DNA from 3 places in the Plantactinospora sp. B24E8 genome. Region 2 is predicted to be linked to each of the others. Evidence: riboswitches for the same ligand, from Rfam matches in the RefSeq annotation. Region 2 holds a riboswitch; each other region holds the start of a gene.
What was found. Region 2 has a riboswitch for S-adenosylmethionine ahead of ABGB21_RS05725 (ABC transporter substrate-binding protein). Riboswitches for the same ligand answer to the same signal wherever they lie in the genome.

Region 1: another riboswitch for S-adenosylmethionine. It lies ahead of thrC (threonine synthase); the one in region 2 lies ahead of ABGB21_RS05725 (ABC transporter substrate-binding protein).
Region 3: another riboswitch for S-adenosylmethionine. It lies ahead of ABGB21_RS34990 (GNAT family N-acetyltransferase); the one in region 2 lies ahead of ABGB21_RS05725 (ABC transporter substrate-binding protein).

What each region holds. Positions count from the first base shown of each region.
Region 1 covers NZ_JBDPMH010000049.1:233-7,503, reverse strand. Annotated here, with positions in the region: gene ABGB21_RS34880 (GNAT family N-acetyltransferase) at 182-784, shown strand; gene paaN (phenylacetic acid degradation protein PaaN) at 855-2,519, opposite strand; gene ABGB21_RS34870 (GNAT family N-acetyltransferase) at 2,613-3,629, opposite strand; gene thrC (threonine synthase) at 4,064-5,359, opposite strand; SAM riboswitch class I at 5,372-5,506, opposite strand; gene ABGB21_RS34860 (S26 family signal peptidase) at 5,584-6,555, opposite strand; partial or broken gene ABGB21_RS34855 (response regulator transcription factor) at 6,774-7,271, shown strand, end outside.
Region 2 covers NZ_JBDPMH010000002.1:423,240-430,510, forward strand. Annotated here, with positions in the region: gene ABGB21_RS05705 (CARDB domain-containing protein) at 1-665, shown strand, start outside; gene ABGB21_RS05710 (hypothetical protein) at 776-1,141, opposite strand; gene ABGB21_RS05715 (amino acid ABC transporter ATP-binding protein) at 1,231-2,076, opposite strand; gene ABGB21_RS05720 (amino acid ABC transporter permease) at 2,063-2,857, opposite strand; gene ABGB21_RS05725 (ABC transporter substrate-binding protein) at 2,897-3,808, opposite strand; SAM riboswitch class I at 4,083-4,174, opposite strand; gene ABGB21_RS05730 (ThuA domain-containing protein) at 4,337-7,271, opposite strand, start outside.
Region 3 covers NZ_JBDPMH010000049.1:30,016-37,286, reverse strand. Annotated here, with positions in the region: gene pstC (phosphate ABC transporter permease subunit PstC) at 1-949, shown strand, start outside; gene pstA (phosphate ABC transporter permease PstA) at 946-2,028, shown strand; gene pstB (phosphate ABC transporter ATP-binding protein PstB) at 2,050-2,826, shown strand; gene ABGB21_RS34990 (GNAT family N-acetyltransferase) at 2,913-3,473, opposite strand; SAM riboswitch class IV at 3,555-3,668, opposite strand; gene ABGB21_RS34985 (NUDIX hydrolase) at 3,735-4,586, opposite strand; gene ABGB21_RS34980 (Gfo/Idh/MocA family oxidoreductase) at 4,674-5,642, shown strand; gene ABGB21_RS34975 (inorganic phosphate transporter) at 5,713-6,714, opposite strand; gene ABGB21_RS34970 (DUF47 family protein) at 6,718-7,271, opposite strand, start outside.

The DNA.
Region 1 (7,271 bases), on a different contig from region 2:
ACCGTACACCAAGGTCGGGCGGCAGCGCACTAGTCCAAAACGGTCAGCGAGCCGGGTACCGGACGCCCGACACCACCCGCCCGGCTATCGGCGACCGTCGCTGCGCAGGTCACCGCCCACCTGACCGCCCCGGCACCCCGGCGGTGACCCGTCGAAATGCTCCCGGCTACGACGTGCGACCATGACCGACGTGTCGGCTCCCGCTCCGGAAACCGCCGCCGGCCCACCGCCCGACGGCCCCGCCGAACCACCGCTGCCGACCAGCGCGCTCCCGCACCCGCCGGGGCCGCCGACGGTACGTCGGATCCGGCTCACCGACGCCGCCCGGATGCGGGCACTCCGACTGGAGATGCTCGCCGACTCGCCGCTGGCCTTCCTGGAGACCCTCGCCGACGCGGCGGCCCGGTCACACGCCGAGTACGCGGCCCGGATCGCGACCATGGCGACCGGGCACCGCAGTGCCGCCTTCGTCGCCGAGGTCGACGGCCGGCTGGTCGGGCACGCCGGCGGCCAGGCCGCACCCGGCCAACCCGGGCGTACGGTCGTCTTCGCCGTCTACCTCACCCCGGCCTGGCGGGGCACCGGTCTGCTCGCCGCCCTGGTCGACGCGGTGGCGGACTGGTCCCGGGCGGTCGGACGGCCCGAACTGTTGCTGGAGGTCGTGGTCGGCAACAACCGGGCGGTACGGGCGTACCAGCGGCTCGGTTTTGTCGACACCGGCGTACGCGTGCCGCACCCGACCGTGCCGGCCCTGCGCGAACTCCAGATGTCCCGGGCCGCCTGACCCGCACGCCACCACCGGCGCCGGCCAGGAGGGGCCCCTTCCCGAGGCGGGAAGGGGCCTTCCTCGCCGCTCAGCGGCGGGACTGGACGATCCGGAAGCGGCTGGCGACGTAGGCGCCGTCGGTGAGGGCGGCGTTCGCCGCCGGGTTGGCGCCGCTGCCGTGGAAGTCGGAGAAGGCCGCCGACTGGTTGACGAAGACGCCGCCGGTGAGGTTGCAGGACAGGTGCACCCCGGACTCGATGGCGGCGGTCTCGGCGGCGTCGAGTACCGCCTCGTCGGTGGCGTAGACGGCGGCGGTCAGCGCGCCCCGCTCACCGACGGTCTGCCGGAACAGGGCCAGGCTGTGCTCGGTCGAGTCGGTGGCGATCACGAACGAGATCGGGCCGAACCACTCCCGCCCGTACGTCGACACGGCGTCCGCGCCGAGCTTCACGATCAGCGGGGTACGGACCACCGCGCCCGGGTACGTCGGGTGGTCGACCGTCCGGGAGGCGAGCACCACCTCGCCGACCCCGGCAACCTCGTCGAGCCGGGCCAGTACGCCGTCGTTGACCACCGCGCCGGTCAGCTCGACCGCCCGGGCCGGGTCTCCGGTGAGCTTGCCGACCACCCCGGCGATCCCGGCGGCGACCTCGTCGAAGCTCTTGTGCCCCTGGTCGGTGTTGATGCCGGCGGCCGGCACCAGGATGTTCTGCGGGGTGGTGCACATCTGTCCGCTGTAGAGCACCAGCGAGAAGCCGATGTTGCGGCACATGCCGGCGAAGTCGTCGGTGGAGTCGACCACGATCGTGTTGACCCCGGCCTTCTCGGTGTAGACGACGGCCTGCCGGGCGTTCGCCTCCAGCCAGTCGCCGTACTCGGTGGAGCCGGTGTAGTCGATGATCCGCACCTCGGGGCGGAGCGCGAGGGTGGAGGCGAGCCGCTCGTTGGGCGCCTCGGCGGCGAGCAGCACCAGGTTCGGGTCGAAGCCCGCCTCGGCCAGCACCTCGCGGGCGTACCGGACGGTGATGGCGAGCGGCAGCACGGCCCGGGGATGCGGCTTGACCACCACCGGGTTGCCGGTGACCAGCGAGGCGAACAGACCCGGGTAGGTGTTCCAGGTCGGGAACGTGTTGCAGCCGATGGCGAGCGCCACCCCGCGCGGCGCCACGTGGAACGTCTTGGCCATCCGCAGCGGCTCGCCCTTGGCCGGCTTTTCCCAGGTCGCGGCCGCCGGGTGCCGGGTCATCTCCCGGTACGCGTACGCGAGCGACTCCAGCGCCCGGTCCAGGGCGTGTGCCCCGCCGGCCTGGAAGGCCATCACGAAGGCCTGGCCGCTGGTCGCGTGGACCGCGTTCGCGAGTTCGAAGATGTGCGCGTGCAGCCGGGCGAGGATCTCCAGGCAGACCCCGACCCGGGTCTGCGGGCCGGCGTTCCGCCAGCCGGGCAGCGCGGTCGCGGCGGCGGCGAGCAGGGTCTCGGCGTCGGCGTGCGGGTACTGCACGCCGAGTTCGATGCCGAACGGGCTCGTCTCGGTGGTCACCCAGTCGACGGTGCCGGGCTGGTCGAGCGGGAACTTCCCGGCCAGGTACGCGCGGAACGCGGCCTCGCCGTCGGCGGCGGCGGTCTCGCCGTACACCCGGGGGCTGGGCGACTCGGGATAGGCCGACCAGTAGCCGCGTTCGGTGATGGCGGTCAGCGCACGCTCCAGGGTGTCGGCGTGCCGGGTGAAGAGCGGGTGCGGGGTCTCCGTCATCCCGTCATCATGCCGCAGCCGCCCGCCCCGGCCCAGCCTGCGACCCGCGCCGACCTGCCCGGAGGATCGGGCAGGTCACCGGGGCGACGGCACCTACAGGGTCACCTGCCAGCTGGTCAGGCCGCCGACCGCGCGGAAGCCCAGGGCCTCGTTGATGGAGATCATGTAGCTGTTCGTCGCGGCGTTGTGGGTGTCGATGATCCGCAGTGCCGGCTGCTGCGCCATGACGTACCGGAGATTTTCGATCTTGACGAGGGTGCCCAGCCGGTGACCCCGGTGGCGCGGCTCGACCAGCGTGATCGACTGGAAGGCGTGTGTGTCGGAGCTGGCGCTCATGTTGATCGCCGTCCAGGCGACCAGCCGGCCGGTGGCGTCGTGCCGGGTGCCGCAGTTGTACCAGTGGGAGCCCCGGGCGATCAGGGCGTCCTCCGCCTGTTGGATCCGGGTGGCGTCCGGCACCGGCGGTTCCCAGGTCACGTCGCCGAGCGGGGCGTCCTCGATCAGCCGACTGTCCAGGTAGGCGACGTCGGCGAGATACTCGTCCGGGGTCCGACCGGTCCAGAAGACCGTCGTGTAGCCGTCCGCGCGGGCCCGGCTCGCGGCCAACAGCCGGTCGAGTTCCGGCTCGTCGAGCCGGGTCAGGTCGAGTCGACGACGGATGTCGGTGAGCGCGGCGTGCGCCCCCAGCCCGGCGGCGAAGGCGTCACCGGCGCTTGTCGCGGCGCCGTCCGGGTTCATTGTGAACACCTCGCCGAGCAGACGCTTGCGACCGAGGGCGCGGACGAGGCGGACGGCGTGGTCGTAGAGCGCGCGGCCGACCCCGCGCCGCCGGTACGCCGGCAGCACCGAGAGGGTCACCTGGGCGTTCTCCCGGTTCTCCAACTGCGGCAGCCGGATCTCCAGGTAGCCGACGGCCACGCCGTCGAGGTACGCCAGCATGTGCCGCTGCTCGTCGCCCGGCATCGGATGCCGCAGTCCGCCGACGAAACGCTGACGACAGTACGGCGGCGCGTCGGGCTGCTGGTCCGCCCAGACCTCGGTCTGGATCCGGTACGCCTGCTCGACGGCGGTGTCGTCGTGCGGGTCGAAGGCGCTGACCACGATGTCCATGAACCGAGGGTGCCGAAGCGGCGCCGAGATCGCGACCGATTATCGCCGTTACCCGGCGACCGGAGCGTCGTTGAACAGAAAACACCGGTTGGCGGCGATCGATCGCCGGCGTCAACCGGTGGACAAAGATTTGGTCGGGAGGGACGCCCGCACAACGCCTCCGGCGCTGGGTCGTAAGAGCTTAGAAAGTCTACGGCGAAGCGCCCTCCCGCACGGAGCATCTTGCGTCCTGCAGATGCAGCCGTCAAGTCCCTGGCGGAGTGTTTTCGTCACCTGCGGCAAAACGGCAGCTACACACCGCATCCGTCAGGGGTTGTCGGAGACGTTCCGGGGCGACCGAACGGATCTCACCTGCAAGTTGCACGTGCATCTGCTCGGTCGCCACACGGACACGTGGCGCAAGATTTTTGGGAATCAGCCGAGTTTTCTGGAAATCAGCCCAGCAGACCCGCGTCGCGCACCGCGCGCAGCGACGGCTTGACCCGGTACGTCGGCCCGACCTGACCGGCGACCGCGTCCAGGGTCTTGAGGCCCTCGCCGGTGTTGTAGACGACGGTCTCCGCGTCGGGGTCGAGTCGACCGTTCTCCACAAGCTTCTTCAACACCGCGACAGTGACCCCACCGGCGGTCTCCGCGAAGACGCCGGTGGTCCGGGCCAGCAGCCGGATCCCGGCCCGGATCTCGTCGTCGTCGACGTACTCCATCCAGCCCCCGGTACGGCGTACCGCCTCCAGGGCGTAGAGGCCGGCGGCCGGGTCGCCGATGTTGAGCGACTTCGCGATACCGGTCGGCCGGACCGGGGTGATCTCGTCGGTGCCGGCGTGCAGGGCGGTGGCGATCGGGTTGCAGCCGGCCGACTGGGCACCGAAGACCTTCCACCCCTTCGCCGGCGCCTCGACCAGTCCGATCTCGACCAGCTCGCTGAACGCCTTGTCGACCTTGGTGAGCAGCTCACCGCTGGCCATCGGGATCACCACCTGCTCGGGGATCCGCCAGCCGAGCTGCTCGGCCACCTCGTACCCGAGGGTCTTCGAACCCTCCGCGTAGTAGGGCCGGACGTTGACGTTGACGAACGCGGTGTCCTCGAACTCGTCGGTCTCGACCAGTTCGCCGCAGAGCCGGTTGACGTCGTCGTACGAGCCGTCGATCGCGACCAGGTCACCGCCGTAGACCGCGGTGGTGACCACCTTGCCCTGCTCCAGGTCGCTCGGGATGAAAACGATCGACGGTACGCCGGCCCGGGCGGCGTGCGCGGCCACCGAGTTCGCCAGGTTGCCGGTCGACGCGCAGGCGAACCGGGTGAAGCCGAGTCCCCGGGCGGCGGTCAACGCCACCGACACCACCCGGTCCTTGAACGAGTGGGTGGGGTTCGCGCTGTCGTCCTTGACCCACAGCGGGGCCCGGATGCCCAGCTCGGCGGCGAGACCGAGGGCCGGCACCAGCGGGGTCATGCCCGGGTCGAGGGTGACCCGGGTGCTCGGGTCCTGACCGGTCGGCAGCAGGGCGGCGTACCGCCAGAGGTTGTCCGGGCCGGCCTCGATCTGCGCACGGGTGACCCGGGCCAGCAGGGCCTGGTCGTAGCCGACCTCCAGCGGGCCGAAACACTCGTAACAGGCGTGCTGCGCGACGAGCGGGTACTCGGTGCCGCAGCCACGACAGACCAGGACACGGGCGGGGTTCGGGGCCACCGGGGAGGTCTGGGCGTGGGTCGCGTCGATGATCGACGTCATGTCGAGGCCGTCCTCTCATCTTTCCCTGCGCCGCACCACGCGGCGGGGACGGAATTGGCACCTGCCTCGCGGGGCCTCGTCATCGAGACAGCGAAGTGGTTGCCGGGGCGTCAACGGGCCGTATCCCTCAGCCCCTCTGGATGAGGTATGAAGTTGTCGGCTCAGTCTACGGGTCCACCCCGCCCCGTGTCCCGGGTCGGCTGGCCCTGTGAGCTAGATCCCGGTCAGCGGGCCCCCGCCGGTAGGGCGACCGGCGTGATCGCCGGAACGGCCGCCAGTGCGTACGGCACACCGACGCCGAAGGCGGCGAGGACGGCACGGACCGCCACCGGGGCCGGGATGTCGCACAGCGGCGGGCCGACCCGCAGGTGGTGCCGTACCGCGTCGGCCGGCAGGAGCGGCTCGCCCTGCTGCCACCGGTCCGCCACCGGACCGCCGGCAGCGGGGTCGACGGCAGCGGTGGCTGGCGGTTCCCGGTCGGGTCGGGGGTGCGGCGCCGACAGCGGCGCGTACCGGCAGCCGAGCACGATGTCCAGGCCTGCCGTCGCACGCGGTCCCGGATCCGTCAGCCCGGTCCGCAGTCCGGCCACCCCCCGTACCGCGGTGGCGGAGATGCCGACGGTCGTGCCCGGCAGGGCGTGGACGGCCCGGGCCAACCGCTCGGGGTCGAGGGTGCGGTCCGCCAGGTGGCGCACCCGGAGCACCCCGTCGAGCACCCCGGTCTCCGGCGCCGGGTGGTCCCGTTCCTCGATCGTCCGGGCCGCCGCACCGGCCAACCAGAGCGTGACGCTCCGCAGCGGTGGCACCGGCCGGCGGCCACCGCAGCCGCCCCGTGGGCCGAGCCTCCCGGACAGCCCGTCGGGCAGCCCGGACGGCGGCTCGTCCGGAACCCCGGACACCCGACCGACCAGGGCGTGGCGGGGCACCGGCGGGTCGTACAGCGGAAGGTTGTCGCCGGCGGTGAGCAGCCGGTCGCCGAGCTGCGCGACCAGCCGGCGTACGACGATGTTCCGCTCGTGTTCGTACGCGACCACGTCGCCGGGGCGCAGTTCGCCCCAGTGAACCGGTTCGACAAGGACCACGCCGGACCGCAGTGCCGGCAGCATGCTGGCCCCGGTGACCGGCACCCGGGCCGGGCGACCCGCGGCCACCGCCGCGCGGACGAGTTCCACGAATCCGACCGTCGTCCCGTTCACCAGGTGCCTCCCCACTCCGCCCGCCGGTCGGACCACCGGCCGGCCGGTTCCGCGTGATGTTCCCCCGGACTCCGGGGCGATGGTCACGCACCGTGGTCAACTGGTACCAGAGTGCAGAAGTGTTGTCTTGACGAGACATCCTCACCGGTCTAGGATCCGGTTCCCGCCATCCATCGATCCCGACGTCGCGATCGCCGCCGAGGGTGAGGTGCCAGCGAGTGTCGTTGATATCCGTCTCGGTCGTCGACGACGACCGGATGCTGCTGGACGGTGTCGCCGCCTGGCTCGGATCCGCCCCCGACCTGCGGCTCAAGTGCGCGGCCCCGACCGTCGACCGACTGCTCGCCGCCGAACGGGAACCCGCCGACGTGGTGGTCCTGGACCTGCTCCTGGCGGACGGTTCCGCACCGGTCGACAACGTCCACCGGCTCGTCGCGACCGGTCGGGCGGTGCTGGTCGTAAGCGTCGTACCGCACGCCGTGCACGGGGTCGACGTGATGCGGGCCGGGGCGTCCGGATATCTGACCAAGGACCACGACCTGCCGACGCTCGCCGAGGCGATCCGTACCGTCGCCCGGGGCGAGGTCGCGCACTCCCCCGAACTCGCCTTCGCCTGGTCGTCCGACACCCGCCCGGACCGGCCCCGGCTCGCCCCGCAGGAACGGGCGGTGCTCGTCGCGTACGCGTCGGGGATGACCCTGAACGCGGCGGCCCGC
Region 2 (7,271 bases):
CGTACGCCGACGGCATCAACTTCAGCAACGGCACCCGCAACTCGCGGGTTTTCAACTCGTCCTTCCGGACCACCGGTGACGACGCGCTCGCGGTCTGGGCCAACCCGTACGTCAAGGACCAGTCCGTCGACATCGCCCACGACAACCACTTCGTCAACAACACCGTCCAGTTGCCGTGGCGGGCGAACGGCATCGCGATCTACGGCGGTTACGGCAACTCGATCGAGAACAACCTGATCTACGACACGATGAACTACCCGGGCATCATGTTGGCGACCGACCACAGCCCGCTGCCGTTCTCCGGGCAGACACTGATCGCGAACAACGCCCTCTACCGCACCGGCGGGGCCTTCTGGAACGAGGACCAGGAGTTCGGCGCCATCACACTCTTCCCGGCGACCCGGGACATCGTCGGGGTCACCATCAGGGACACCGAGATCCACGACTCGACGTACGACGGCATCCAGTTCAAGACCGGTGGCGGCAACATGCCGGGGGTGGTGATCAGCAACGTCCGGATCGACCGGTCCAACAACGGCGCGGGCATCCTCGCGATGGGCGGCGCCCGGGGCAGCGCGACCCTGACGAACGTGACCATCACCAACTCGGCCACCGGCAACATCGTGGTCGAACCGGGATCGACCTTTGTGATCAACGGCGGCTGACCCGACCGGCACCGGCGGACGTGCTCCCGAGGCGCCACGCGTCGGGAGCACGTCCATGACCGCCCACGGCCGCCCGCCGTGCTCGGGGGCGACCCCGTCCCGGCTTCCGGTCAGTCCTCGGCCTGCCGGCGCAGGAACTCGCGTTTGAGCTGTTCCCGGTGCTCGTGATCCCGCTTCCGCCAGTCGGCCATGTCCGCCTCGGAACGCTGCCGTACCTCCTGCTCGGGATCCCAGTCGATCCCGAGGTCGCGGATCTCCCGGTAGACCATCTCGGCCGGCACCCGGAGCCGGCGCAGTCGGGCGAGGAGGTCGACCGTGTTCAGCCCGGCCAGGGAGACGGTGACGGTCTCGGCGGAGTCGTAGAGCACGGTCGCCTGCCACTGGGCCGGTGGTGCTCCCTCGATCCGCAGCGCGACCGCCTGGTGGGGCGGGGTCGCGGAGGCGAGGAAGACGAGGACCGGATCGTCGGAATCCACACCGGCGGCGGTCCTACCCGGAGGGCCGACGGTTCGTCGTCGCCGTACCCGCGCGGGAGACCGCCGTCAGCGCACCCGGGGGAGGACCGTCAGAGCACCTGGGAGAGGAACTGCCGGAGCCGGGGACTGCGTGGCGCCGCGAAGAGTTCGGCCGGTGGGCCGGCCTCGACCACCCGGCCCTGGTCCATGAAGACGACCTGGTCGGCGACCTGCCGGGCGAACCCCATCTCGTGGGTCACCACGACCATGGTCATGCCCTGTCCGGCCAGGTCGGCCATCAGCGACAGCACCCCCTTGACCAGTTCCGGATCGAGCGCCGACGTCGCCTCGTCGAAGAGCATCACCCGGGGTGACATCGCCAGGGCCCGGGCGATCGCCACCCGCTGCTGCTGACCGCCGGAGAGCCGGCCCGGTCGTACGTCCGCCTTGTGCCGTAGGCCGACCAGGTCGAGCTGGCGCAGTGCCACCTCGTCGGCCTCGTCCCGGGAGAGGCCCTTGAGCTGTCGGAGGGCCAGGGTCACGTTGCGCCGTACGGTCATGTGCGGGAAGAGGTTGAACTGCTGGAACACCATGCCGATCCGCTGGCGCAACTCGTCCGGGTCGCCGGAGAGCACGCTCTGCCCGTCGAGCAGCACGTCACCACGGTCCGGCTCCAACAACCGGTTGATGGTCCGGAGCAGGGTCGACTTCCCGGAACCGGACGGGCCGATCACACACGCGGTCTCGCCGCGGCCGACCTCCAGGTCGACGCCGCGCAGCACCGGATTGCGTCCGAACGCCAGGTGGACGTCCCGGGTGGCGACGCTCACCGACTCGAAGACCCGGCCGGCGGCCGGGTCGGACGAGACGGCCGGCGACGTCAGGTCGGTCACCGCCACGGTCCGGTTGTCGCCGACCCGGTCCGTCGACGGCTCGGCTCGGTCACCGTCGGACATGGGGGCCTCCCTCCGTCGACGTGGGCAGTGGGGTCTCGCCGGCCGGCGCCAGCGGATCCTCGGGCTCCGGCCCGGCGGCCCGACCGTCGCGCAACCGCCGGTCGACCCAGTTCACGAGGTGGGTCAGCGGCACCGTGATGGCCAGGTAGCACAGGCCGGCGAGCAGCAGCGCCGACTCGTTTCCGGTGTTCGCGGCGTAGTCCTGGCCGATCCGGAACAGCTCCCGCTGGCTGGCCACCAGGCCGAGGAAGTAGACCAGGCTGGAGTCCTTGATCAGGGCGATCAGCTGGTTGACCCAGGCCGGCAGGACCCGGCGTACGCCCTGCGGGATGATGACCAGACGCATCGCGGCGGCGTGTGACAGCCCCAGGGCCCGGGTCGCCTCCAGCTGGCTGGCCTCCACGCTCTGGATGCCGGACCGGAAGATCTCCCCGATGTACGCCGCCGCGATCAGCGACAGGGCCAGGATGCCGAGCGGGTACGGGTTGGGTCCCCACCAGGCGAGCCCGAGGGGGGCCAACCCGACCCCGATCAGCAGGATGGTGACCGCGGCCGGCAGCCCCCGGAACACATCCGTGTAGATCCGTGCCGGCCAGCGCAACCATCGGGTCCGGGCCAGGCCGGCGACGGCCAGCAGCATGCCGAGCAGGGTCCCCAGGATCGCGGAGACGAGCGCCAGCAGCAGCGTGTTACGCAGCCCGACCGTGAGCATCTCGGGTAGCGCCTCGCGCATCGACTCCAGGTCGAAGAACGTCTCCCACAACGTCCTCAGCGTCTCCATCGCTCCACCTGTCTCTGCTCGCTCGTCTCCTGTGGAGGGTCAGGCCGCCGGCGTACCGGTCGGGCTGGCCGGCGCGGTCGGGGCGCCGCTCGGCGTGCTGCCAGCGCCGGCCTGCACCGGTGGGAAGGTCACGGTGCCGCTGCCCGGCTTGAAGGTCTCCGGGATCGGCCGACCCGGGTAGTACTGGTCCTGGAGGCGGGTCCAGGTGCCGTCCTGGACCACCTCGTCGAGCGCCTTGTTCAGGGCCTCGCGCAGCGGGTCGTTCCCCTTGGCCACCGCGAACGCGGTCGGCGCCGAGCTGAGCTGCTTCTCGGCCAGTACGATCTTCCCGCCACTGTCCTGCGCGGACTTCTCACCGATCTCGGCCGGGGCGATCCAGGCGTCGGCGGTCTTGGCCTTGAGTTGGTTGATCGCGCCGTTGTAGTCCGGCACCCGGACCGGGTCGAGCCCTTCGGCGGTGGCGTAGTCGTCCTGGACGGTGCCCTGCACCACCACGACCCGCTTGCCCTTCAGTTCGGCGAAGCTCCTGATCGGCGAGCCGGCCGGTACGTCGAGTCCGAAGTAGCCGAAGTCGTAGCCGTTGGTGAAGTCGACGGTCTTCTTCCGCGCCTCGGTGATGGTGATCGAGGACGAGCCGGCGTCGAACTTGTGGTTGTTGACCTGGGCGAGCAGTGCGGAGAACTCGGTGCCGACGAACTCGACCTTCAGGCCCAGCCTCTGCGCCACGGCGGTCATCAGGTCGTTGTCGAAACCGGTGAACTTCCCGTCCTTGAGGAAGACGTTCGGCGGCGCGTCGGTCAGCGTGCCGACCCGCAGCGTGCCCGGTTGCAGCAGGTCGTACGGGTTGTCGGCGCTGTCGGCGGAACCTCCGCCGCAGGCCGCGACCGCACCGAGCAACGCGACGGCGGCGACCCCGGAGAGCAGGCGGGTGGTCAGGGTGTTGAGGCGCATTGTGTGGAAACTCCAGGAAATATCCGGCGGGCGACGCCGACACGGACGCGCGGCCCGCGACCGTGCACCGGTCGTGGGCGTGCCGCAGCGTCGAGGTCAACCGCCTCGAGGGGATCAATCAGATGGTCGGAGATCCGCCGACCGGCGGGCGGGGTCAGGCGTGACCGCGACAGAGCATGGTGCTGATCCGGCACAGGTCGACATGTCGACGCCACCGGTGCCAGGTGACATGGAGCCGGCTCGACCGCTCGGCCCGGGTGGTAGGCACTGCGAACCTCCATCGGTCCTGGCGGTAGCACCCGCACCCGTGGTGGGGGGTTGCTGCGACGTCGACGAGCCAGGTCTCTCGGTCGCTCTGGATGGCCGGTGCAGAGTCTACGCAGCCGGTGGCCCGACGTTCCAACTGGTCAGCGCGGTTGGCGCTGTAATCCTTGCCACGCTTCGCCCGGCCGCCTGGCCGGGAGGGCCCCTTCCGTGCCACCGGCTACCGCCCGGGCGGCAGGAAGGTGCCCTCCGGACCGTTCAGACCTAGCGGACCGTGATGGTCAGATGACTCGACATCGTGGCTCCGGCGCTGTCGGTGACCGTCAGCCGGGCCGTGTAGGTACCCGGCCGGGCGTACGAGTGGGTGGCCGAGGTGCCGTGCACGACCGGGGTGTTGTCACCGAAGTCCCAGGCCCGGTCGGTGATGGTCCGCCCGGCCGCCGGGGTGGCCGTACCGGTGAACGCCACCGACAGCGGCGCCGTCCCGGTCCGGGGGTTCGCGGTGACCGAGACCGTCCCGCCGGTCTCCCGTTTCACCCCCGCGCCGTTGAAGCGCAGCCAGTCCAGGGAGAGCAGGTCGGGTGTGCCGCCGGCCTGCGCCGGGTTGACGAAGACCAGGTAGAGGGTGAACGTCCCGCCCGGGTTGGCCAGGTTGACCGTCGGCGAGACCACGTTGTCCCAGCCGCCGGTGCTGCCGACCGGCATCGTGCCGAGCAGCTGCCCGGTCGGCGAGTCGGCCCGGAACTCGACGGTGCCGCCGGTGCTGCCCGAGCTGACCGCGGCGGTGACCGAGCCGATCCCGGTCAGGTTCACCGGACCGAAGCTGATCCACTCGCCGTGGTCGACGTCGCCGACCCGCCGGCCGGCCCGGGCGGTCGTCCGCTCCAGCACCTGGATCCCCTGGGCGGCGTCGAAGTGCTCCGCCTCCCTGTTCTTCGGCTGCAACTCGTGCCAGACCGAGCCGACCAGCGCCAGCACCCCGCCGGCCGCGCCGCCGTCGGTGTACTGGGCGGTCAGCACCGTGTAGAGGTTCTGGCCGGGCCCGTGTCCGTCCCCACCGTTCGCCTCCGTGGTGACCGTGCCCGAGCAGCCGAGGTAGTTGTCCATCGGGTGGCTGTGGCTGTCGTGGCCGAGGTGGGTCTGGGTGACCACCCGGTCGCAGGCGATGCCGCTCTCCTCCGGGTCGGTGACCGTCACCGCGTACGGGATCTGGTCGCCGAAGTCGAAGAAGCCGCCGTTCGGCACGCTCAACGCCACCGCCGGCCGGGTGTTGCCGACCGTGATCTGCGCGGTCGCCACCGAGCTGAGCCCACGGGCGCTGGTCACGGTCAGCCGGGCGGTGAACTGACCCCGCTCGGAGTACGTGTACGTCGGGTTCGTCGCCGTCGAGTCGGTGTCGCCGTCCCCGTCGAGGTCCCAGGCGTACGTGATCGGCGTGCCGTCGGCGGAGGCGGAGCCGGTACTGGAGAACCGCACCGTCAGCGGTCCCGGGCCGCTGTCGCGGTCCACGCCCACCTTCGCCACCGGCGGCCGGCCGTTCGCCACGTAGTCGATCCGGTAGATCCCGGCGCCCTCGTTGCTGCCGCCCCGGCCACTGCCGCTGCCGACCCCGAAGTCGATCACGTAGAGCGAGCCGTCCTGGCCGAACTCGGCCTCGAAGGGCTGGATCCAGCTCATGTCACCGAAGATCCCGTTGATCGACTGGAGGTCGCCGACCCGGGTCGGGCCGAAGCGCGGGTCGGCGAAGGTCTGCGCCGTGTCGTGGATTGACAGCGTCTTCCACCACTGCCGGGTCAGTTCGTAGACGATCCACTTGCCCTCGTAGTACTCCGGGAACTTCGTCGGTCTGGGGTTGGCCGGGTCGTAGTCGTAGACCGGGCCGCTCATCGGCCCGCCGCCGCCGGTGCCCAGCTCGGGGAAGGCGGCCGAGGCCGAGTAGGCGTACCAGACCAGTGCCGGGCGGGCCGCCGGCAGGTTGGTCAGCCCGGTGTTGTTCGGCGAGTTGTTGACCAGGGCGCCGCAGTCGAACTTCGGCCCCGGCGTCGAGGTGGCGAAGTTGTAGTCGTTGAACGGCACGTTGTCGCCGGTGCAGTACGGCCAGCCGTAGTTGCCGGCACTGGTGATCCGGTTGAACTCCACCGTCCCCTCCGGCCCCCGGTTCGGGTTGGCGGCCCGGGCGTCCGGCCCGTAGTCGGCGACCAGCAGCGCGTCGGTGAGCGGGTCGACGGTGATCCGGAACGGGTTGCGCATCCCCATCGCGTAGATCTCCGGCCGGGTCCGGGCCGTACCGGGGGCGAAGAGGTTACCGGCCGGCACCGCGTACGTCCCGTCGGCGCGGGGGGTGATTCGCAGGATCTTGCCCCGCAGGTCGTTGGTGTTCCCGGAGGTGGCCTGCGCGTCCCAGGCCCGCCGGCCGGCCCGCTCGTCGATCGGGGTGAAGCCGCCGGACTCGAAGGGATCGGTGTTGTCCCCGATGCCGGCGTAGAGGTTGCCGTGCCGGTCCATGGCCAACGAGCCGCCCATGTGCGAGTTGGCCCGGCCCTCGCCCCGGTAGGTGGGGATGGTCAGCAGTCGCCGCTCGCTGCCCATGCTGATCGTGTCGCCCGCGACCGTGAACCGGGACAGGTTGAGCTGGTTGGCGGTCTTGTCCGACCAGAGCAGGTAGAGCCAGTTGTTGGTGGCGAAGTTGTTGTCCAGGGTCAGCCCGAGCAGCCCGTCGGACTGGCTGGTCTGGGTCGGGGTGTAGGCGAAGTCGACAAGCGTACGGACGGCCAGTGTCTCCTGGTCGATGACCTTGACCGCGCCGGTCCGCTGGATGTAGAAGACCCGCCGGTCCGGTGCCACCGCCAGCTCGAACGGGTCGGCCAGGTCCTCGGTAACCAACGGCACCCGCTGGAAGTCGCCGGTCCGGGTGGCGCCGCAGTCGCCCGGCACGGCGCCGGCCGCCCACTCGATGCCGCCGCGCAGGTGGGTCAGGAACGCCGGCTCGGCGAAGGCGGAGCCGGCGTGCCCGCCGGCGGTGAACCAGGACCGGCCGCCGTCGTAGTTCTGGCACCACGAGTACGCGTGGTCGTGCCCCTCGTCCAGCCCGGGGATGCCGTCCCGGACCTTGACCTGGGCGAGGGTGTGCACCTTCCCGGTCGGGTTGGTGCGCCAGTTGTACCACTCCTCGCCGCGCTCCCACAGCTCCGGCAGGTCC
Region 3 (7,271 bases), on a different contig from region 2:
CGGCGGCGGAGCGCTGCCCCGGCGCCGCGCCTTCGGCGCGGAGCGGATCTTCCAGAGTCTCACCATGTCGGCCGGTGCGGTGGTGCTGCTCATCATCGTGGCGATCGCGATCTTCCTGGTCGCCAAGGCCGTGCCGGCACTGAACGCCAACACCGAGAACTTCTTCACCTTCGAGGGCTGGTTCCCGAACGAGTCCCAGCCCCGGTTCGGGATCGGTGCGCTGGCCTTCGGCACCGTACTCACCTCGTTCCTGGCACTGCTGCTGGCCGTGCCGGTCGCGCTCGGCATCGCGCTCTACCTGTCGCACTACGCCCCCCGCCGGGTCGGCACCACGCTCGGCTTCCTGATCGACCTGCTCGCCGCGGTGCCGAGTGTGGTCTTCGGCCTCTGGGGCCGGGACTACTTCTACGGCCCCGTCCGGGACCTGTCGGTCTGGCTGAACAAGTACTTCAGCTGGATCCCGATCTTCGGTGGCGACGGCCCGTTCGGTAAGTCGATCCTGCTCGGCTCGCTGGTCCTGGCGATCATGGTGCTGCCGATCATCACCTCGCTCTCCCGCGAGGTGTTCCTGCAGACCCCGACCGCCAACGAGGAGGCCGCACTCGCCCTCGGCGCCACCAAGTGGGAGATGATCCGGACTGCGGTACTGCCGTACGGCCGGCCCGGCGTCATCGGCGCCACCATGCTCGGCCTGGGCCGGGCGCTCGGCGAGACCATCGCCCTGGCGATGACCCTCGGCATCGTCTCGAAGATCTCGTTCAACATCATCGAGAGCGGCGGCAACACCGTCGCCGCCAACATCGCGAACGCGTTCGGCGAGGCCAACGATGTCGGCCGGGGCGCGCTGATCGCCTCCGGCCTGGTGCTCTTCTCCATCACCCTGATCGTCAACATGACCGCGCGGGCCATCATCTACCGGCGCCGGGAGTTCACGGAGTCCGCAGCATGACCACTCTGAGTGCACCTCCGGTCGCGCCGGGGCAGAGCCCCCAACTACGGTCCCGCCGGCTGCCGCTGGCGGCGTCCATCGGTATCGCGGTGGCGGCGGTGGCCGTCGCCGCCGGACTCGTGTACGGCACCGACATCGGCGGCACCGCCCTGGTGGTCGCCCTCGCCGTCCTCTTCTACCTGGTCGGCCTCTTCGCGGCGAGCAACGCCGTGGAGGGCCGGCGGCAGGCGCGCAACCGGATCTGGAGCGCGCTGATCCACTCCGCGTTCGTGCTCGCCCTGCTGCCGCTGGTCTCGGTGGTCTGGACCCTGGTCGACAAGGGTATGGACCGGCTCGACGGCAACTTCTTCGGCACCTCGATGAACAACATCGCGGCCCGGGACCCGAACGGCGGCGCCTACCACGCCATCATCGGCACCCTGGAGCAGGTCGGCATCGCCACCCTGATCACGGTGCCGCTCGGCATCGCCTGCGCCATCTACATCGTCGAGTACGGCCGGGGGCGCTTCGCCCAGACCATCCGGTTCTTCGTCGACGTGATGACCGGCATCCCGTCCATCGTCGCCGGCCTCTTCGTGCTGGCGTTCTGGATCCTGATCGTCTCGCCGTACTTCAACAACGGCCGGCCCGGCTACTCCGGCTTCGCCGCCTCGCTGGCGCTGAGCGTGCTGATGCTGCCGACCATCATCCGTTCCACCGAGGAGATGCTCCGGCTCGTGCCGGCGCCGCTGCGCGAGGGGTCGTACGCGCTCGGCGTTCCGAAGTGGAAGACGATCCTGCGGATCGTCCTGCCGACCGCGCTGCCCGGCATCGTCACCGGCGTGATGCTGGCCGTCGCCCGGGCCGCCGGTGAGACCGCGCCGGTGCTGCTGGTGGCCGGCGGCGGCGCGGCGATCAACTTCAACCCGTTCCAGAACAACCAGTCGTCGCTGGCGCTCTACGTCTACCAGCAGGCCGGAGAGGCGTCACGGTACGCCCCGGCCCGTGCCTGGGCGGCGGCGCTGACCCTTGTCGCCCTCGTGCTCGTCCTGACGATCGCGGCGAAACTGCTGGCCCGCCGTAACCGGTTCGGCCGCTGACCGGAGGAGGAGAAAATCATCATGGCGAAGCGCATCGCAGCGACAAACGTCACCGCGTACTACGGTGGTTTCAAGGCCATCGAGAACATCAACCTCACCGTCGAGCCGAAGACCGTCACCGCGCTGATCGGCCCCTCCGGCTGCGGCAAGTCGACCTTCCTACGGTCCATCAACCGGATGCACGAGGTGCTGCCGGGGGCCCGGGTCGACGGCCGGCTCACCATCGACGACCAGGACATCTACGAGCGGGACGTGGACGTCACCGCGGTCCGCCGGATGATCGGCATGGTCTTCCAGCGGCCGAACCCGTTCCCGACCATGTCGATCTTCGAGAACGTGGTCGCCGGGCTGCGGCTCAACGGCGTACGCAAGAAGTCGATCCTGGAGGAGGCGGCCGAGCGGGCACTGCGTTCGGCGAACCTCTGGGACGAGGTCAAGGACCGGCTCGGCAAGCCCGGCGCGGGCCTGTCCGGCGGTCAGCAGCAGCGGCTCTGCATCGCCCGGACGATCGCCGTCGAACCGCAGGTCGTGCTGATGGACGAGCCCTGCTCGGCGCTGGACCCGATCTCCACGCTGGCGATCGAGGACCTGATGTTCAAGCTGAAGGACCGCTACACGATCATCATCGTGACCCACAACATGCAGCAGGCGGCCCGGGTCTCCGACCGGACCGCGTTCTTCTCGATCGAGCGGACCGGTGACCCGGGCCGACTCATCGAGTACGACGACACCCAGAAGATCTTCAGCAACCCCAGCGAGAAGAAGACCGAGGACTACATCACCGGCCGCTTCGGCTGAGCTGTCCGGAGGGGTCCTTCCTGCCACCGGGGCGACAGCTGTGGTGAGGAAGGGCCCCTTCCTCGCACCACCCAGATCAGCGAGGGTCAGCGCCGCTCGCTGGGCGGGCACCGCACCGTGCTGTCGGCCCAGACCATCCGCAGCTTCCGCGGCGTGCCGTCGAGCCGGCTGGCATCGCCGCCGGGCGGCTCCACCGTGGCCGTCTCCACGCAGATCGCGCCCCGCGCGGCATAGAACGCCTGCGCCCCGGTGTTCTGCCGCAACACCCAGAGGTACATTCCGGCGCCGACCGCCCGGTCGGTCACCGCTTCGGCGGCGCGGGTCAGCAGCCGGGTGCCGACGCCGGTGCGGTGTCGATCGGGTACGACGTGCAGGTTGTCGACCAGACTCCCCCACCGGGTGTCGTGGTCGAACACGACGTGAAGGAAACCCACCAGCCGCTCCCCGTGCTCGGCGAGCAGCGTCCGGGTACCGTCCGGCGCGGTCAGCCGGCTGCGCCACACCGCCCGACGGTCGGCTTCGACGTCGCCGTCCAGGTAGGAGTCGGCGTACGCGCCCCGGTAGTGGCGGCGCCAACTGTCGGCGTGCAACCCGGCGATCCGCTCGGCATCGTCCACTGTGGCGAGACGGATCGGCGGCGCCGTCATGGTCGAACTCCGATCCGCGGGTTACGTCCAGCCGGGAACCCGGCCCTGCGGTGTCTGACGATGATTGGTACGCGCCCCCCGTTCGACGGCTTGCCCGACACCTCGTGCCGGGCCCGGTCCTCACCCGGAGCACCCCGCCCGCGAACGGAGGGTTGCCGGCCAGCAAGCCGGGGCTTCGCGCTGGCACTCATGACCTGTGTCGGGCACGGTAGCACGGGGAGGGCGCCGGCAACGTCCACCGGAACGGTCCGTCCAGGCGGCTCAGTCGAGCACGAAGTGGGCGCCGCCGTCAGGGTCGGGCTCCAGCCGGGGCATCATCGGCCGGGCCGGGTCCCGCCGTGCCGCGACGGTCGGCAGCGCGGCCAGGTCGGCGCAGCCGGCGATCTCGGTCAGCGTCACCCGGGTCGGCGGCAGCATGGTCAGCTCCCCGGCGGTGGCCCGGGCCGCCGCGTCGGCCGGTGACAGCCACAGCGTCCGGTCGGCCTCGCCGGAGACGTCCCGGGTGCGCTGCCCCTCCGGCAGCAGGGCGAGGAAGAAGTACGTGTCGAAGCGCCGCGCCTCGAATTCCGGGGTGATCCACCGGCTCCACGGCAGCAGCAGATCGGAGCGGAGGGTGAGCCGGCAGTCCCGGAGCAGTTCGGCGAAGCTGGTCCGACCGTCGACCAGCGCCTGCCGGCAGCGTTCCCACTCGTCGCCGCTGACGTCGCCGAGCACCTCGTCCGGGTGCGGGCCGGCGAGCAGCACCCCGGCCTCCTCGAAGACCTCCCGGGCCGCCGCGCAGACCAGCGCCTGTGCCTCGGCCGGCGGCAGCCCGAGCCGCTCGCCCCACTGTTCCGGGCCGGGGCCGGCCCAGTCGAGCCGCGCCGACGAGTCGGCCGGGTCGACGCTGCCGCCGGGAAAGGCGTACATGCCGCCGAAGGTCATGGTGGCGGCCCGGCGGATCAGGTACACCTCGAAGCCGGCACCGCCGGACGGGGCTGGCCGCAGCAGCGGTACGGTCGCCGCCCGGCGGGCCGGCGCCGGCGGCCGTCCCTCGGCGTGGAACCGCCGGGCCCGCTCGGCGAAGGACGGCCCGGCGGGGAAGGTCAGCTCCCCGGAGCTGTGGTTCGGCATGCTGCGAGGGTAGTGCCCGAGCGACCGAGCCCACGATCTTGCCCGGCCGCTACGGTGCCGCTGACCGGCTCGGTTACCGTCCCTGCCATGACACGTTGGGGCATCCTCGCCACCGGCAACATCGCCAGGACCTTTGTCGAAGACCTCCGTCTGCTGCCGGACGCGGAGGTGGTGGCGGTCGGCTCGCGTACCGCCGACTCCGCCCGTGCCTTCGCCGAACGGCACGGCATCCCCCGGGCGTACGGGTCGTGGCAGGAACTGGCCGCCGACGACACCATCGACGTGGTCTACGTCGCCACCCCGCACGCCGCCCACCACGACGCGACGATGACCTGCCTCACCGCCGGCCGGGCGGTGCTGGTGGAGAAGCCGATCACCCTCGACCTGGCCGGCGCGCGGGAGCTGATCAACACTGCCCGGACGAACAACCGCTTCCTGATGGAGGCGATGTGGATGCGGTGCAATCCGGTCGTACGCCGGGTCAAGGAGCTGATCGACGACGGCGCGATCGGCGAGGTCACCACCGTGCAGGCGGATTTCGGGGTCGCCGGCCCGTTCCCGCCGGAGCACCGGATGCGGGCCCGGGCCCTCGGTGGTGGCGCACTGCTGGATCTGGGGGTCTATCCGGTGAGCCTGGCGCATCTGCTGCTCGGTGCGCCGGACGAGGTCCGCGCCTGGGCGAAGATCAGCCCGGAGGGGGTCGACGAGAACACCGGGCTCGTCCTCGGTTACGACTCGGGCGCGGTGGCAAGCCTGACCTGCGGCATGATCGGCGCGACCGCGGTGGCGGCGACGATCAGCGGCCGGACCGGACGGATTGAGCTGGGTTCGCCGTTCTACCGGCCGAGTCGGGTGACCCTGCACCGCGACGGTGCCGACCCGGAGCCGCTGCCCGTGGAGCTGATCGGCTCCGGCTACCAGTACGAGGCGGCCGAGGTGCAGCGCTGCCTGGCCGAGGGGCTGCTGGAGAGTCCGCTGGTGCCGCATTCGGCCACCACCGAGGTGATGGGGCTGCTGGACACCGTGCGGGAGCAGATCGGCGTCACCTACCCCTGAGATCGGCGCGGGCCCCTTCCGCACCGACGGCTGCCGCCGGCGGTGCGGAAGGGGCCCCTTTTCGCAGGGCTCAGAAGAGCGGGTTCACCAGGAAGTACATGATGGCGCCGATGGAGCCGGCGGCGGGGAAGGTGAGGATCCAGGCGCCGACGATGTTGCCGGCGACGCCCCACCGTACGGCGGAGAGCCGCTTGGTGGCCCCGACGCCCATGATCGCCGAGGTGATGGTGTGCGTGGTGGAGATCGGGGCGTGCAGCACCAGGGCGTTGAAGTAGAGGACCGCGCTGGCGACGCTCTCGGCCGCGAAGCCCTCCGGCGGGCGCAGGTCGATGATCTTCCGCCCGAGGGTACGGATGATCCGCCAGCCGCCCGCGTAGGTGCCGAGCGCCAGCACGGTCGCCGAGGTCCAGAAGGCCCACTCCGGGATGTGCTCGGCGCTGTTCTGGTAGCCACCGACGAAGAGGGCGAGGACCACGATGCCGATGGTCTTCGCGGCGTCCTGCATGCCGTGGCCGATCGACATCGCCGCCGCCGAGGCGGTCTGGGCCCACCGGAAGCCCCGGTTGAGCTTGGCCGGCTGACCGTTCCGGAAGATCCACTGTACGGCGATCATGACGATGTAGCCGAGGATGAAGCCGACCAGCGGCGAGAGGATCATCGGCAGCACCACGTCCCGGCCGATGCCTCCCCAGAGCACCGTGTGCGAGGCGGCCAGGGTCGAGCCGACCAGACCGCCGATCAGTGCGTGCGAGGAGGACGACGGCAGGCCGAAGTACCAGGTGATCAGGTTCCAGGTGATCGCGCCGATCACCCCGGCGAAGACGATGCCGAGGCTGGAGACCCCGGTCGGCAGGTCGACCAGACCGCTGCCGACCGTCTTGGCGACGCCGGCGCCGAAGTGCGCGCCGATGAAGTTGCCGATGGCCGCCATGGCCAGGGCCACCCGGGGGGTGAGGGCGCGGGTGGAGATGCTGGTGGCGATCGCGTTCGCGGCGTCGTGGAAGCCGTTGGTGTAGTCGAAGACCAACGCGACCGCGATCACCGCCAGCACGGCGATGAGTTCAGGTTCCACCGGTCAGCTTTCCTTGACCGCGATGGTCTCGACGGTGTTGGCGACGTGCTCGAAGGCGTCGCAGGCGGCCTCCAGCTCGTCGGCGACCTCCTTCATCTTCAGCACGGTGAGCGCGTCGTACTCGCCGGAGAAGAGCCGGACCAGCAGCATCCGGTACGCCTGGTCGCCGTCGTTCTCCAGCCGGTTGCACTCGATCCAGTAGTCCTCGAGGTCCTTCATCGCCTTCAGCCGCGGCATCGCGTCCGCAGTCAGCTTGGCCTGCTGGTCGAGGACGTTGACCAGCTCGTGCATCTCCCGGGGCAGTGACGGGAGCTTGGTCAGCCCGTACAGGTAGAGCAGGCTGCCGACCGCCTCCAGGTGGTCCATCACGTCGTCGAGCAGCGACCCGAGCCGGTAGATGTCCTCCCGGTCGAACGGGGTGACGAACGTCGAGTTGATCTTCTTGTAGAGCTCGTGGGTGATCTGGTCGCTGTCGTGTTCGACCTCGCTGAGCCGCTCGCTGACCGACTGGACGTCGACCCCGGGCAGGGCCAGCTCGTTGAGGAGCTCGGTGCCAC